Regions from separate parts of the Pseudodesulfovibrio halophilus DSM 5663 genome, predicted to be linked through region 1. Evidence: riboswitches for the same ligand, from Rfam matches in the RefSeq annotation. Region 1 holds a riboswitch; the other holds the start of a gene.
The links. Region 1 has a riboswitch for thiamine pyrophosphate ahead of thiC (phosphomethylpyrimidine synthase ThiC). Riboswitches for the same ligand answer to the same signal wherever they lie in the genome.
Positions count from the first base shown of each region.

Region 1 (7,435 bases):
CCCGTAAGGAATGTAGGCAGCCTTTCTCTTGGAAAGACCGGCCTGATATTCGTCGTCAACTTTTTTGGGACATTTCGCGGCACACTCCCCGCACGCGATACATTTTTCCATGTCCACGTATCGGGGGGCCTTCTTTACCGTTACGGTGAAGTTGCCTTCATCGCCGGAAACGTTCTGAACCTCTGCCAGAGTATGCAACTCGATATTTAAGTGCCGACCGCACTCAACCAACTTGGGCGAGATGATTCACATCGCGCAGTCGTTGGTCGGGAAGGTCTTGTCCAGCTGCGCCATGACGCCGCCGATACCGGCACTCTTCTCGATCAAATGCACGTAATAACCGGAGTCGGCCAGATCAAGCGCCGTCTGAATACCGGCGATACCGCCGCCGACGACCATGACCGATCCAAGTTTATTCGCAGACATTGAGTCCTCCTTGGAATCTCGTTCCGTTCAGTTCCGCCTACAGGCCGACTTCCTTGAGGTCGTCGCCGAGGTACTCGCGCTCGTTCTCGCCCAGAATACCGAGCGAAAGGCAGATCAGCGTCCAGAGGTGGACCGTCTGATACTTGCCGTCGAAGTGATGCGCGAGATCGTGAACCTGGGAGTGGCAGTTGTGGCAAGGGGTGATGCAGTAGTCAGCGCCGGTGGCGATGATCTGATCGAACTTGCGCTTGCCGTAGTACCTGCGCGCTTCGGGGAATCCGCTCTGCAGGAATCCGCCCCCGCCGCCGCAACAGTAGTTGTTGGACTTGTTCGGGTGCATGTCGATGAAGTTTTCTTCACCGACAACCTGCTTCACGACGAAGCGAAGGTCCTCGGCAACGGGATCACCCAGAGACTTCCTGACCAGCTGGCAGGGGTCCTGAACGGTGAACTTGACGCCGAGTTCCTTGTTCCAGTCGGAGTTGACCGGGAGTTTTCCTTCACGGATCCACTGTGCATAGTAGCTGATGATGGATTCGAGCTCGAAAGGCACTTCCATGCCGAATTTTTGCAGTCCGGCCCGGACTGCGTAGAATTCGTGGCCTCACTCGGTGTTGAGCCAGCTCTTGACCCCGAGGTCGCTCACCGCGTCCATCTTCTTTTTGACAATGGCTTCCCAGTTCTCGTCCTCCGCTGCAAACAGGCAGTAGTTCTCAGCCGCCCAGCCAACGGTCCCGTAGGTCCAGTCGGCGCCGACGACATTGAGAATCTTCCAAAGAGGAACCATCTCGTCCGGCTCGGTGACCGGTTCGCGAGAGTTCTGGTTCAGATAGAAGTGAGCACCCTTGCGGTTGACGCTCACGTTCAGGTCCTTGCAGGACTCCTGGTCCTCGCAGACCTCTTCAAGGACGTCCTCCACGACGAACTTGAAGTCTTCCGAGCTGGCACCCATGGCGCTGGCGCCTTCGGTCCGGATGCCCTGATCGCAGGAACCGACAATGCCCTTGGGCTTGTTTTCGCGATCCTGCGCCGCGCGGGCGTTGTAGACCAGCTGCGGGATGTTGATCTGCATGGGGCATGCGTACACGCAACGCGTACACATGGTGCACATCCAGATCCATTTCGAATTGAGAATCTCCTCATCCATGCCCAACATGGCCATACGCAGGAATTTCCTGGGGTCCATTTCCTCCAGTCCGGTTGCCGGACAGCCGGAAGAACACAGACCGCACGTAAGGCACATGTTGAGGTTTCCGCCTTCCGGCAGAAGCTCCATGACCTTGTCCTTGAACGTGGATTTGACTCCACCTTCAAGAACGATTGCGGGTTCGCCCATACTCCTCACCTCATTGTTAAGGGTTTCCCACTGCATATAAAAGAACGGAATCCGTCCGAGAACATCCCTTCGGGAAAAGGGATGATTCATCCGGAAAACCGACTCGTTGCCAGCTCACTCCACTGAACTGAACAAACGAATGGATACGTCTTCATACTCAAAAAAGCCAAATCCGTAAATAGGCCGAAGATAGAAAAATGCTATCGTGACAACCCCTTGAAACCATCTATGCTCACCCATAACCCTAGGCAATGGCAGGTAAAACACGCTCCTCCAAGACCATTTGCGACTTTGACGAATCACCGCGAGGCCCTAACGTCCTTTTCGGCATAAAACCGGCTTGAGCAGTGCTTTTTTCTTGAAAAATCCTACACAACAGAGGGTTTTTCGCAATCAATGAAGGTCGACCGGGAATCCGCCGCCGCTCCCGGTGAGAGGCTCCATGACGCGGTCACTGCTCCGCGTGACCGCGCGGACCTGCGTAACCGGTCAAAAGAGCCTCTATGCCTCGACCGGCAATTGCTACGGTGCTTAATTGGCGAGAGAAGGTGCCTCTGGGAGTTCTGGAAGGAAGTGTCCGGACTGACGGCTAAGTGAATCCGCAAGCCAACAGGCACGGAACCAAAATCCCCGTCAGCGGAGTAGCAGCTTGAACACGGGCTGTGCGACCGCATGAACCCTGCGCCGCAACCCCGCTGACAACTCAGGGATTGCAAAGGGGCCCGCCCCTTTGCCGGGGCGTAGCGGCAGCCCCCACTGCCCGTCGAAGACCTCCCAGTCCGGAAGACGCGAAAACCATTGATCGCCGAATCAACTCTTGTTAGGTTTGCTTCTGACCGTAGGGGTGCCCTGTTGTGGGCTGAGAGTCGTATGATCGACAACCCTTGGAACCTGACCCGGCTTGTACCGGCGGAGGAAACGGCACTGCGAAGCGCATTCCTTCCTGTGTTCCACCTGCGGGTGGAATTTTTTTGCCTTTTTTCCGCCCATTTCTTTGAACTTGAAGAATTGGGAGTATTTCATGACACAACTGGAGATTGCCCGTTCCGGTAAGGTCTCGGACGCTTTGGCGTTTGTTGCCGAGTGGGAGGGATTGGATGTGGAGACGCTTCGGCGTTCCATGGCCGCGGGGCGGGTGAGCATTCCGCATAATCCGCTGCATGAAAAAAGCGAGCTTCGAGCCGTGGGCGAGGGGCTGAGCGTCAAGGTCAATGCGAACATTGGCGCGAGTCCGGACCATGAGGATGGTGAGCAGGAGCTGTTGAAGCTCCGTGCGGCGCTGGATGCGGGAGCTGATGCGGTGATGGACCTTTCCATTGCCGGGGAGCTGGGCAACCTGCGGCGGCAGACGCTGGAGCACTGCCCTGTTCCGGTGGGCACGGTACCCATCTATCAGGCTGCTGCGGACGTGACGGCCCGGGGCGGCGGCATCGTGGACATGACCATCGACGACCTGCTCAAGGTGGTTGAGGATCAGGCCCGTGAAGGCGTGGATTTCATGACGTTGCACACCGGATTCACGCTGGGTGCGCTGGAGCGCATGAAACAGGAAGGGCGCGTTCTGGATATTGTCAGCCGCGGCGGGTCGTTCCTTGCGTGCTGGATGGTGGCGAACGGGGCCGAGAATCCGCTGTATACGCATTTCGACAAGGTTCTGGAGATTGCGCGGGAGTATGATGTCACCCTGAGCCTGGGCGATGCGTGTCGTCCGGGCTGCCTTGCGGATGCCACTGACCGGACGCAAATCCATGAACTGATCACCCTTGGCGAGCAGACGCAGCAGGCTTGGGACGCGGGCGTACAGATCATCATCGAGGGGCCCGGACATGTGCCCATGAACCAGATTCGGGCCAACATGGAGCTTCAGAAGCGACTGTGCCACAACGCTCCCTTTTATGTGCTGGGACCGCTGGTCACGGACGTGGCCGCCGGGCGGGACCATGTGGCCTGCGCCATCGGCGGTGCCATCGCGGCGTGGTCCGGGGCAGACTTCCTCTGCTACGTCACCCCCAGCGAGCACCTCGCCCTGCCCGGTCCGGACGACGTATACGAGGGCGTGGCCGTGACCCGCATCGCCGCGCACGCCGCGGACATCGCGCGCGGCAACGAGCAGGCCGTGCAGCGCGACCGTGAAATGGCCAAGGCCCGTGCGGACATGGACTGGGAAGGCATGTACCGCCTGTGCCTTGATCCGGTCACGGCTCGCAGGATTCGAGACAGCCGCAGCCCCGAGGACGAGGACGTGTGCACCATGTGCGGCAAGTTCTGCGCCGTGAAACAGCTCAAGGAACACCTCGGTTCATAGCCTTCAGCGTCCGTTTCTCCTGAAACGGTCATTCATCGGCACTTCGGCAGGGAGTCGCCTACGGGCGGCTCCCTGAATAATTTTTACGGGAAACACGGAAAAACATATTTACGCACTTCACAGAGGACAATTTAAGGCTTATATCTCGCCCATGCCGTTTCCCAAGGACCTCCCGCTCGAGGACGTTTTTTCGTCCATCGCCGACGGCCTCTTCACGGTGGATGCAGACTGGAACATCACCTACTTCAACGAGGCCGCCGAGCGCATAACGGGCGTTCCCGCCGCAGAGGCCGTGGGCAACAAGTGCTGGGATGTTCTCCACTCAAGCCTCTGCGACGGGGACTGCGCTCTCGACTCATGCCTTGCCCACGGCGGCCGGATCACCAACAAGTCCATTTTCATCATTCGCCCCGACGGGGAAAAGCGCCCCGTGTCCATTTCGGCGTCGCCGCTGCGCAATGCCGAGGGGGAGGTTATCGGCGGCGTGGAGACTTTCCGCGACCTGACGGAAATCCACGCCATCCGGCGCGAAATGCGCGAGTCCTATTCCTTTGAGAGCATCGTGGGCAAGAGCGAGGCGCTGGATCGCATCTTCGGCATCCTGCCGCAGATCGCCAGAAGCGAATCCACGGTGCTGCTGCTGGGCGAGTCCGGCACCGGCAAGGAGCTCTTTGCACAGGCCATCCATCAACTCAGCGGACGCAAGGAAGGACCTTTCGTACCGGTCAACTGCGGCGCCCTTCCCGAAACGCTCCTCGAATCCGAACTGTTCGGCTACAAGGCCGGCGCCTTCACCGACGCACGGCGCGACAAGCCCGGCCGCTTCGAAACCGCGCAGGGCGGCACCATCTTTCTGGACGAGGTGGGCGACATGCCCGGCAAACTTCAGGTCAAGCTGCTGCGCGTGTTGCAGGAGAAGACCTTCGAGCCGCTGGGCGGCGTCACCCCGGTAAGCTCCGACGCCCGCGTCATCGCCGCCACCAACCGCGACCTCGACCTGTTGGTCAAGGAAGGGGACTTTCGGCAGGACCTGTTCTACCGGCTGAACGTGGTCACGCTGCGCCTGCCGCCCCTTCGGGAGCGTCGCGCGGACATCCCGCTGCTCGCCGACCACTTCGTGAAGCACTTCAACGCGGTGCAGGGAAAAGCTGTCGAGGGACTCTCGGAAGACGTCATGAGCATCCTCATGCGCCATGAGTTTCCCGGCAACGTTCGCGAGTTGGAGAACATCATCGAATTCGCGTTCATCCTGTGCCCGTCCGGCTTCGTTCAGGTGGAGCACCTGCCCGAACACCTTCGCCCCGAGCAGGACGCGCCTGCCGGGTCCATGCCCATGGGCACGCTTGAGGAGATCAAGTGCATGGCGGTCAAGGCCGCGCTGGAACGCAACGGCGGCAAGCGCATGGTCACCTGTCGCGAACTGGACATCTCCAAGGACACGCTCAGGCGCATGCTCGCCCGTTGCGGCGACGCTGACTGAGCGGGCGCAGAGTTCGCCCGCCCCTGCCCGTCGAGGCATTATTTTCGCCTTCCCGCCCTCCCCCAAAACACCTAAATAGCTGCAATACAAAACTTTTTAAACATGGCACGGCCTATGCTCATGCAGCGGCGTGAGTGAAAAGGAAACCAAGCTTCTCTGCCTTGCCTGTTACGGCGACCGGCTGGCGTCGGTCTTTGAAAACGCGCCCGAGCTGCGCCTCTTCACGGTGGAGAACGGTACATATAGCCCCGCAGGCCATTTATCCCTTCCCTCAAAGGACCCAACGGACAGGACATCCGCCATTTTGGCCTGCGGGGTGACGCATCTGCTCTGCGGAGCCATGTGCGGTCGCACCAGAAACCTCCTCGATGCTTCCGGGGTTGACGTCCTCTCCTGGCATGGAGGAAGCGTCGAGGAGGTTCTGGCTGCCTTCCGCAACGACACACTGGACAAACTCGCCCTGCCCGGATGCCGCAACAGGCCCGGAACGGCCATGTGCCGGGGCCGCGCCCGAGCGGGCAAAGGAAGGAGGAATCAGTCATGAAGATAGCCATCAGCAGCTCCGGCCCCGGACTGGAGAGCGCCCTGGATTCCCGCTTCGGCCGTGCGGCCGGGTTCGTGGTCTATGATACGGACAGCGGCGCGAACGACTACGTGGACAACACCCAGAACCTCAACGCGGCTCAGGGCGCGGGCATCCAGTCCGCCCAGAACGTGGCCGACACGGGCGCCGAAGTCGTCATCACCGGCCACGTGGGCCCCAAGGCCTTCCGCGCGCTGGACCACGCAGGCATCAAGATCTGCCTCGCCACCGAGGGATGCGTCGGCGATGCGGTTCACGCCTTCACCGAAGGGTCCATCAAGCCCGTGGACGGCCCGGACAAAGAAGGCCACTGGTAGCCGCGCGGCGCCCCGACGCGTTGACATCCGCGCACGAATGTCTATGTGAAGAAATCCGAACGCAGTATTCGGAAATACACACCTCAGGAGAACCACAATGAGTGAAGCCTGCAACAGCTGCAGTTCCGCCACCGAAGGCGGCTGCTCCTCCGGCGGATGCGCCGAAGGTCCCGAAGACCTCAAACTCAAGACCACCCTCTCGCGCATCAAGCACAAGATAGTCGTCATGTCCGGAAAAGGCGGCGTGGGCAAATCCACCGTCGCCACCAACATAGCCGTGGCCCTGTCACTGGCGGGCAAGAAGGTCGGCCTGCTGGACGTCGACGTCCACGGCCCCAGCATCCCCCGCCTGCTTTCGCTCGAAGGTCAGCAGCCCCACATCGGGGATCAGGTCATCGAACCCATCTCCTGGACCAAGAACCTCTGGGTCATGTCCCTCGGGTTCATGCTGCCCAGCAAGGCGGACGCCGTCATCTGGCGCGGTCCGGTGAAAATCGGCCTCATAAAGCAGTTCGTGCAGGACGTGGCCTGGGGCGATCTCGACTACCTCATCGTGGACTGCCCCCCGGGCACCGGTGACGAGCCGCTCTCCGCCCTCCAGACGCTGGGCCGCGACGCCAGCGCCGTCATCGTGACGACCCCGCAGGGCGTGGCGGTCGACGACGTGCGCCGTTCCGTGACCTTTGCCCGTCAGGTCGGCAACCCCATCCTCGGGCTGGTGGAGAACATGAGCGGCTTCGCCTGCCCGGATTGCGGCAGCGTGCACAACATATTCAATTCCGGCGGCGGCGAGGAATTATCGCGAGAAATGGGCATCCAGTTCCTCGGGCGAATCCCCCTCGATCCCGAAGTGGGCCGCTCCGCCGACGAAGGGTACCCCCTGCTCAAGGTGGACCACGACTCTCCCACCGCGCAGGCCATGAACAGCATCATCAAGCCCATGCTCGACCTGGGTGAAAGCCTTCAGGAAAACAGCCAGCTGCCCAAG
Region 1 is NZ_JCANTV010000008.1:347,460-354,894, reverse strand. It holds gene BR24_RS03800 (FAD-dependent oxidoreductase) at 1-426, opposite strand, end outside; gene BR24_RS03795 ((Fe-S)-binding protein) at 464-1,762, opposite strand; TPP riboswitch at 2,593-2,697, shown strand; gene thiC (phosphomethylpyrimidine synthase ThiC) at 2,784-4,067, shown strand; gene BR24_RS03785 (sigma-54 interaction domain-containing protein) at 4,219-5,547, shown strand; gene BR24_RS03780 (NifB/NifX family molybdenum-iron cluster-binding protein) at 5,678-6,091, shown strand; gene BR24_RS03775 (NifB/NifX family molybdenum-iron cluster-binding protein) at 6,088-6,447, shown strand; gene BR24_RS03770 (iron-sulfur cluster carrier protein MrpORP) at 6,545-7,435, shown strand, end outside.

Region 2 (7,435 bases), on a different contig from region 1:
CACGTCCCGGTTGATGCGCCAGAGTTCGCCGTCCTGCTTGAAGTACTTCTTGCGCATGGCGTCCGGGGTGGTCTTGAAGGCGTACTCGGGGTAGAGGCCTTCGCGGGCCTTGTCGATCATGGCCTTGGACAGGTCGTTTGCGGAGATGCGGATGCGCCAGCGGGATATTTCGAGGCCCAGCATCTCGTGCAGGATGATGGAGAGGGTGTAGGGCTCCTCGCCGGAAGAGCAGCCTGCGGACCAGATGTTGAGCTCCATCTTCCTGGCGGCCCGCTGCTGGTCGATCACATCCTTCAGGACGTGGTCCCGGAAGGCGTCGAGCTGTTTCTGGTCGCGGAAGAAGCTGGTCTCGTTGGTGGTGACCATCTCGAACAGCCGCACCATCTCCTCTCGCCGTCCCGAGTCGAATTTGAGAAACTTGATGTAGTCCGAAAAGCTGGAGAGCCCGAGCTCTCCGAGCCGCTTGCGAAAACGGCTCTCGAAGAGATACTTACGCTTCTCGTCCACGAATATGCCGCTTTTTTCATATATGAAGTCGCGCAGTTCCACGAACTCGGCATCCGTGATGCGGATGGAGTCCTTGCGAAGACCTATGCTATTCGAAAACAAAGACATGAAACCGGTTTACCTCGCGACCAATGCATGTGTAATAAAAGTGGCAGTATATACCGGAGAGTACCCGTGTCACACACGGGCTGTCAATTATTGCCGCCCGTATCTGTCGTAGACCGGATGAGCGCGGTTGACAAGTCGATTAGAAACGGTGGGTGAATACGGGAGGCGGTGAACGCCGACGCGGCGCCGGGTTCGGCAGGACCGGAGTCGGGAGATGTCTCCGCCCGCTACTGCCGCCACAACCGCCCGCACCCCCTGCCCGGAGGCCCGATGCGCTGGAACGCACAACAATATGAAAGCTGGTTCGACTCGCCAGAAGGTCATGTCGCGCTGAGCCGCGAGAACATGCTGCTCGAAGCCATGACGGCTCCGTGGCAGCGCCGCGGCAGACGCATCCTCGAGGTGGGCTGCGGCACCGGGATATTCCTCGAATCCCTCTGGCGCAAAGGCTTTGACGTCACCGGGCTGGACAAGAGCGACTCCATGCTTTCCGGGGCACGCCGCAGGCTGGGCAACAAAGCAAGCCTGTATGTGGGCGACGGCACGCACATGCCCTTTGATGATGACGACTTCGATTATGTCGTACTCTGGAGCGTGCTGGAATTCTGCCCCCGGCCTCAGGAGATGCTCGAAGAAGCCGCACGCGTTGCGGAACGTGGACTGCTCATCGGCTTTCTCAACCGTTTTTCCCTGTATCACCTGCTCAACGTACGGCGCAGCAGCGGCACCATGAGCCGCGCGGACATGCTGACCAGCTTCCGGGTTGGTTCCATGGTCCGGGCCACCGGCAACCGCCCCAGCTTTTCCCGCTCCGTGCTGCCCGGTCCGTTGATGACATGGAAAGAATGCGTGCCGTGGGCAACACTCAACAACAGACTGTATCCGGGCTGGCTCGGAGCCTTTTCCGCCATGCGCGTGGATATCGGTCCGCACAAGCCCATGACTCCCCTGCTGCTCTGGAAGTCCGACCCCAACAAGCGGTTCAAAGAGGCCAGCTGCGGCAGCGGCGCGGTCCGCTGGGGTTCGTAGGATTCTCATGGTCCTTTTCACCCGTTCAGGCGTATATGGAATGAAAAACGGGAGAATGACTATGAAACGATTGGCACTCGGCCTCATACTGCTGTCACTTTTTCTTGCGCCTCAAGCCATGGCGCAGGACACCCCCCTCTCGACAGTGGATTCCATTCTGGAACGAGTCGATCGCACCGCCGATCAGGTGGAGCGGGCGCGGCGGGCGCTGGAGGAGGCCCGCCGTATCGGCAACGGCGACATCATCGACGAGCGCCGTCAGGAATATGAGCGCTCTCGCGAACGATACCGCGACGCGCGGCAGTCGCTGGATGAAGCCAAGGTCGACGCGCTGGCTCGCGACTCGGGACGCTCAAGGGCCGAGATCAGGAGCATGCGCGACTCCGGCATGGGCTGGGGCCGCATAGCCCGCGAAGTTGGCGCGCACCCCTCCGTGCTCGGCAAGGGACAAGGCCCTCCGGCAAGAGCAAGGGGCATCCCGGAAAGGGCAAAGGCGCCAAGATGAAAGGCGGCAAGGCGAAGGACCGCGACTTTGACCGCAGATACGAGGATGCCGAGGAATATGATGCCGACCGTGGCCCCGGAGGCAAGGGCAAAGGCCGTGGCGGCAAGGGTAAAGGCAGACAAAAGTAGTTTTTTCAGCCCGCTTCAATGGAAGCGGGCCGTTTTCGTTCCGGACTTCCAAACCGCGCCCAAACCGGATAAAGCTGTGCGCGGAGGTTGCAAGACACATGATTTCACCCGCTCTGGAAGAACGACTGCGCCGGCTCACCTTCGGCGTCCCGTGGAACATCGCCCTGATTACCGCCGGCTCGTGGCTGCTCGCTTTCGCGGTCAAGGCCATCGCCATCCCCAACGGCCTGCTCACCGGCGGCATGTCGGGTCTGGCGCTGCTTTTCTATTACGCCTTCGGGGGCCTCACCACCGGGCAGTGGTACTTCCTGCTCAACGTGCCGGTCTTTGTGCTCGGCTGGGTCTTCGTCAGCAGGCGGTTCTTTTTCTACAGCCTCTACGGCATGTTCGTCTCGGCCCTCTTCATCGACCTCATCGACTACACCCTGCCCATCGAGGACGTCTGGCTGGCGGTGATCACCTGCGGCGGCCTGCTCGGAGCCGGGGTTGGCATCAGCCTGCGCTCGCTCGGCTCCACCGGCGGGTCGGACATTCTCGCGGTCATCGGCAAGCAGCGGTTCAACCTCTCCATGGGCGCGTTCGAGTTCTGGTTCAACTTTCTCCAGTTTCTGGCAGGATTCTTCTTCCTGCAGCTGTCCATCGTGCTCTACTCCATCGCCATGGCCTTCGTCATCGCCGTGGCCATCGAGTACGTCATGGGCATGTTCGGCGAACGCAAGATGGTCATGATCATCTCGGAAAAGCCGCAGGAGATCATGCAGGCCATCTTCAGGAAGCTGGACCGGGGGGCCACGGTGCTGGAAGGGCGCGGCGGCTGGACCGGCGACAGCAAGGACGTGGTCATGACCATGGTCACCAACGTTCAGGTCAAACGGCTCGAGGAGATCGTCTACTCGCTGGACCCGGAAGCCTTCACCATCACCGGCTCGGGCTTCCATGTGGTGGGCAGCGGCTTCTCGGCAAGGAAACTGTATTAGCCATGCATTCCGTCATTGCACTGCTTACGGACTTCGGCCTCGACGACCCGTACGTGGGCCAGATGAAGGCCGTGCTGGCCCGAGAATGCCCCGACTGCACGGTTATCGACCTCACTCACGGGGTCGAACCGTTCAACATCGCGCAGGGGGCCTTCTTTCTGGCGGCCTCGGCTCCGCACTTTCCGGAAGCGTCTGTCCTGCTGGCCGTGGTGGACCCCGGCGTAGGCTCGGGCCGTCCCATCCTTGCGGCCCGTCAGGACGGTCGGACCATCGTGGCCCCGGACAACGGACTGGCCTCGCTCGCGCTGGACCCCGCACACGCCGAATGTCACCATGTGAACCGGGTGCCGCAAAAAGCCTCCGCCACCTTTCACGGACGCGACATCTTCGCTCCGGTCGCCGCACGCATCGCCACAGGTCAGGACCTCTCCCAATTCTGCCATCCCGTCTCCGCCGAAGAGACCGTGCGCCCGCTCTGGACCGAGCCGCTGATGGGCCGGGGCCAGTGTTCCGTGCGGGTGCTGCATGTGGACCGGTTCGGCAACTGCGTGCTCAACCTGCGCGCCGGAGCCCTCGGGCCGCTGGACAATCTTCAGATCAGCACCCCGCTGGGCCGGGAGCTCCCGGCGGTGGACACCTACTCCGACCTGCCCGAGGGGGCCCCCGGCCTGCTGGAAGGCTCGCAGGGGTTCTTCGAGATTGCGGTCAACCTCGGCTCTGCCGCGCGGCAGCTCGGGCTTTCCATGGGCGACGCCGTGACCCTCAGGTGGGACGCATGAAGGCGCTGAACGATTTCCTGCTGACGCTGGGGTTCCTGACCCGCCTCGCCCCGGCGCGCGCCGCCTCGGACGAGGAGATGCGCCGGACCATGCCGTGGACGCCGCTCACCGGACTGCTGCTCGGAGCGGTCATCACCCTTCCCTTCGCGCTCGGCCTGTTCCGGGGCGAACCGTGGGTGCAGGCGTGGCTCGTTGTTCTGGCCTCGATCTGGCTGACGCGCGGCCTGCACTATGACGGCATCGCCGATGTCTGCGACGCCTTCACCGCGCACTTTGATCCGCAGCGGTTCTGGACGGTCATCAAGGACAGCCGGTGCGGCGCGTTCGGGGTCATCGCCCTGGTCATGACCCTTGCCGGACAGATCGTGCTGTTCGCGGCGCTGTTCGCGAAGGGCAACCCTGCGGCCGCGCTCTGGCCCTTTGTTGTCGGTCGGCTCAACTGCGTGGCCTTCGGGGTGGTCGGCAGACGCTTCGCCCGGCCGGGACTCGGCTCCCTGTTCTACTCCGGAGCCTCCTTGAAGAGCCTTGCGGTCAACGCGGCGCTCGCCCTTGGCCTCGGCGCCCTGCTGTTGCCGCCGCAGGCCCTCGCGATCACCGCCGCTCTCATGATCATCACGCTCATCCCCCTGCACAAGCTGGCAAAAGACGTCAGCGGCAGCAACGGGGACTTTCTGGGAGCGAGCATCGTACTGGGCGAACTGTGCGGCCTGCTCGGCATTGTTGCGGTCCTCTGAAGTCACCTGCTCTTGATTGTTCGATCAATCCCCCCTTGCGAACGGCGGTCCTTTGCGGTAGACAGGTTTTCGATCCGATAGGGGTGTCCCGGCGCGTGCCGGGGCTGAGATCATACCCTTGGAACCTGATTCAGTTCGCACTGACGTAGGGAAATCGGAAGCCCTGTCCCGCGCCGTCCGGCAACGGGACATCTTCTCAAGACACTCCTGACGTTCGTGCCTCCTTGCCAAAAGGGGGTCGGCGCCTTTCGGATCGCGCCGACCGCAACAAACCGCAAGCGGAGGAAACGCATGTCCCTCAACGAAAAAGTCATCTCTGACGCCATCATCACCGAGTACTACAACAAGTTCCGCGACTCGCTGGAGCTCGACGTCGCCATCGTCGGCGGCGGCCCTTCCGGCATGACCGCCGGCATGAACCTCGCCAAGAAGGGCCACAAGGTCGCCATGTTCGAGCGCAAGCTCTCGCTGGGCGGCGGCATGTGGGGCGGCGGCATGACCTGGAACATCATCGTGGTGCAGGACGAGTCCAAGCACGTGCTCGAAGACATCGGCGTCCCCATGAAGCACTGGGAAGACGAATACTGGACCTGCGACGCGGTCACCGCCACCACCACGCTGGCCTCCGCCGCCACCATTGCCGGGATGCGCGTGTTCAACTGCATGAGCGTCGAGGACGTCTGCATCCGCGAGGAGAACGGCCAGAAGCGCGTCAACGGTCTGGTCATCAACTCCTCGCCCGTGGAGATCGCCGGGCTGCACGTGGACCCGCTGGTCATCCACTGCAAGCACGTGCTGGAGGCCACCGGTCACGACACCGAGGTGCTCAAGACCCTGTGCCGCAAGAACGACATCACCCTGAACACCCCGTCCGGCTCCATCGAGGGCGAACAGTCCATGTGGGCCGACGTGGCGGAGACCAACACCGTCAACCACACCCGCGAGGTCTTCCCCGGCGTGTGGGTCGCGGGCATGGCCGCCAACGCCACCTTCGGTTCCTACCGCATGGGCCCGGTGTTCGGCGGCATGCTGCTCTCCGGCGAGAAGGTCGCCGAGGACATCCATCAGCGCCTTATCGCGGAGGACTAGCATGAAACGGGGTTTCGACCTCGCCTGCTATCTCGTCGCGGGCCGCTTCTCATGCGGGGAGCGGCCCCTCGAAGAGGTGGTGAGGCTCGCCGTGGAAGGCGGCGCGACGATGGTTCAGCTCAGGGAAAAGAACGTCTCCACCCGTGAATATCTGGAAACCGCCAGCTCCCTGAAGCGCATCCTCGCCCCTGCGGGAGTGCCGTTGGTAATCAACGACCGCGTCGATGTGGCGCTCGCCGTCGGAGCCGACGGAGTGCACGTGGGCCAGTCCGACATGCCCGTGGATATCGCCCGGCGCCTCATGGGACCTGACGCCATCATCGGCCTGAGCATCGACACGGACGCGCAGGTGCTTGAGGCCGAAATGCTGGACGTGGATTATCTGGGGCTCGGACCGGTGTTCCCCACCAACACCAAGGCGGACCACTCGGAACCGCTCGGGCTGGGGGGCTTCGCGCGGCGAAGGGCCATGACGAGGCACCCGTCCGTGGCCATCGGCTCGGTCACCGCGGAATACGCCGGGCGGCTGCGCTCCCTCGGGGCCGACGGGCTGGCCGTGGTCTCCGCCATCTGCCGCGCGCCCGACCCCGCGGAAGCCGCCCGCGAGCTGCGACGCGCCTTTGCCGAGGTAAAGGAATAACGCCCTCTCCCTTGGCATGAACGCGCCGAAGCGTGTATAGACCCGGTATGATCCACTGGGCCTACGACAAGCGCTGGCTGCTCATCACCCTCGCCGCCGTCGGCGTGCTCCTGCTCCTGCCGGTCCCCCCGGGCCTCACGTCCGCGGGCTGGAAGGTGCTGGTCATGACGCTCGCGACCACCACCCTTTTCATCAAGGAACCGGTGCCGCTGCCCTCCGTGGCGCTGCTCATCGTGCTGGGGCAGATATTTCTGCTCGGCCTCGACTCCTCGGATGTGGCCCGCAGCCTGATGAAGGACGCGGTGCTGTTCATCATGGGCTCGCTCATGCTCGCGGTGGCCATGGTCAAGCAGCAGCTGGACAAGCGGCTCGCGCTGGTCATCGTCAAGGCCACAGGCACCAACACCTACCGCATCGCCTTCGGGATATCCCTCGTCTCGGGCCTGCTGGCCTCGTTCATCGGCGAGCACACCGTGGCCGCCATGATGCTCCCCGTGGCCCTGACCCTGATCCAGCTCGCGGAGGAGGACGAAGAGCGCAGGCGCAGGCTGGGCCTGCTCTTCCTGTTCTCCATCTCCTACGCCTGCTGCATGGCGGGCATCGGCACCCCCTCGGGCGGAGCGCGAAACGCCATCATGATCGAATACTGGGCCGATTTTCTTTACAGGCCATCGGACCCGTCCACGGCTGTTTACGACGTCGGCTACGGGCAGTGGATGCTCTTCGCCTACCCCGTCTTTCTCGTGCAGCTGCCCTTCATGCACTGGATCCTGCGCCGGACCTTCCCGGCCCCTTCCGAGGACCTCTCGCGCGCCGTGCGCAAGCTGCGGGAACAGGTGGGCAAGCAGGGCTCGCTTCAGGGCAGGCACTACGCCACCATCGCCATTTTCCTGCTCACGCTCACCGCGTGGATACTCTTCTCCACCGAGGTGGGCATGG
Region 2 is NZ_JCANTV010000013.1:279,812-287,246, reverse strand. It holds gene BR24_RS13420 (CheR family methyltransferase) at 1-615, opposite strand, end outside; gene BR24_RS13415 (class I SAM-dependent methyltransferase) at 886-1,644, shown strand; gene BR24_RS13410 (hypothetical protein) at 1,706-2,149, shown strand; gene BR24_RS13405 (hypothetical protein) at 2,146-2,277, shown strand; gene BR24_RS13400 (YitT family protein) at 2,376-3,254, shown strand; gene BR24_RS13395 (SAM hydrolase/SAM-dependent halogenase family protein) at 3,257-4,033, shown strand; gene cobS (adenosylcobinamide-GDP ribazoletransferase) at 4,030-4,767, shown strand; TPP riboswitch at 4,837-4,937, shown strand; gene BR24_RS13385 (sulfide-dependent adenosine diphosphate thiazole synthase) at 5,059-5,856, shown strand; gene thiE (thiamine phosphate synthase) at 5,858-6,496, shown strand; gene BR24_RS13375 (SLC13 family permease) at 6,544-7,435, shown strand, end outside.
Region 2: linked by a shared signal. The riboswitch ahead of BR24_RS13385 (sulfide-dependent adenosine diphosphate thiazole synthase) and the one ahead of thiC (phosphomethylpyrimidine synthase ThiC) in region 1 are both predicted to bind thiamine pyrophosphate.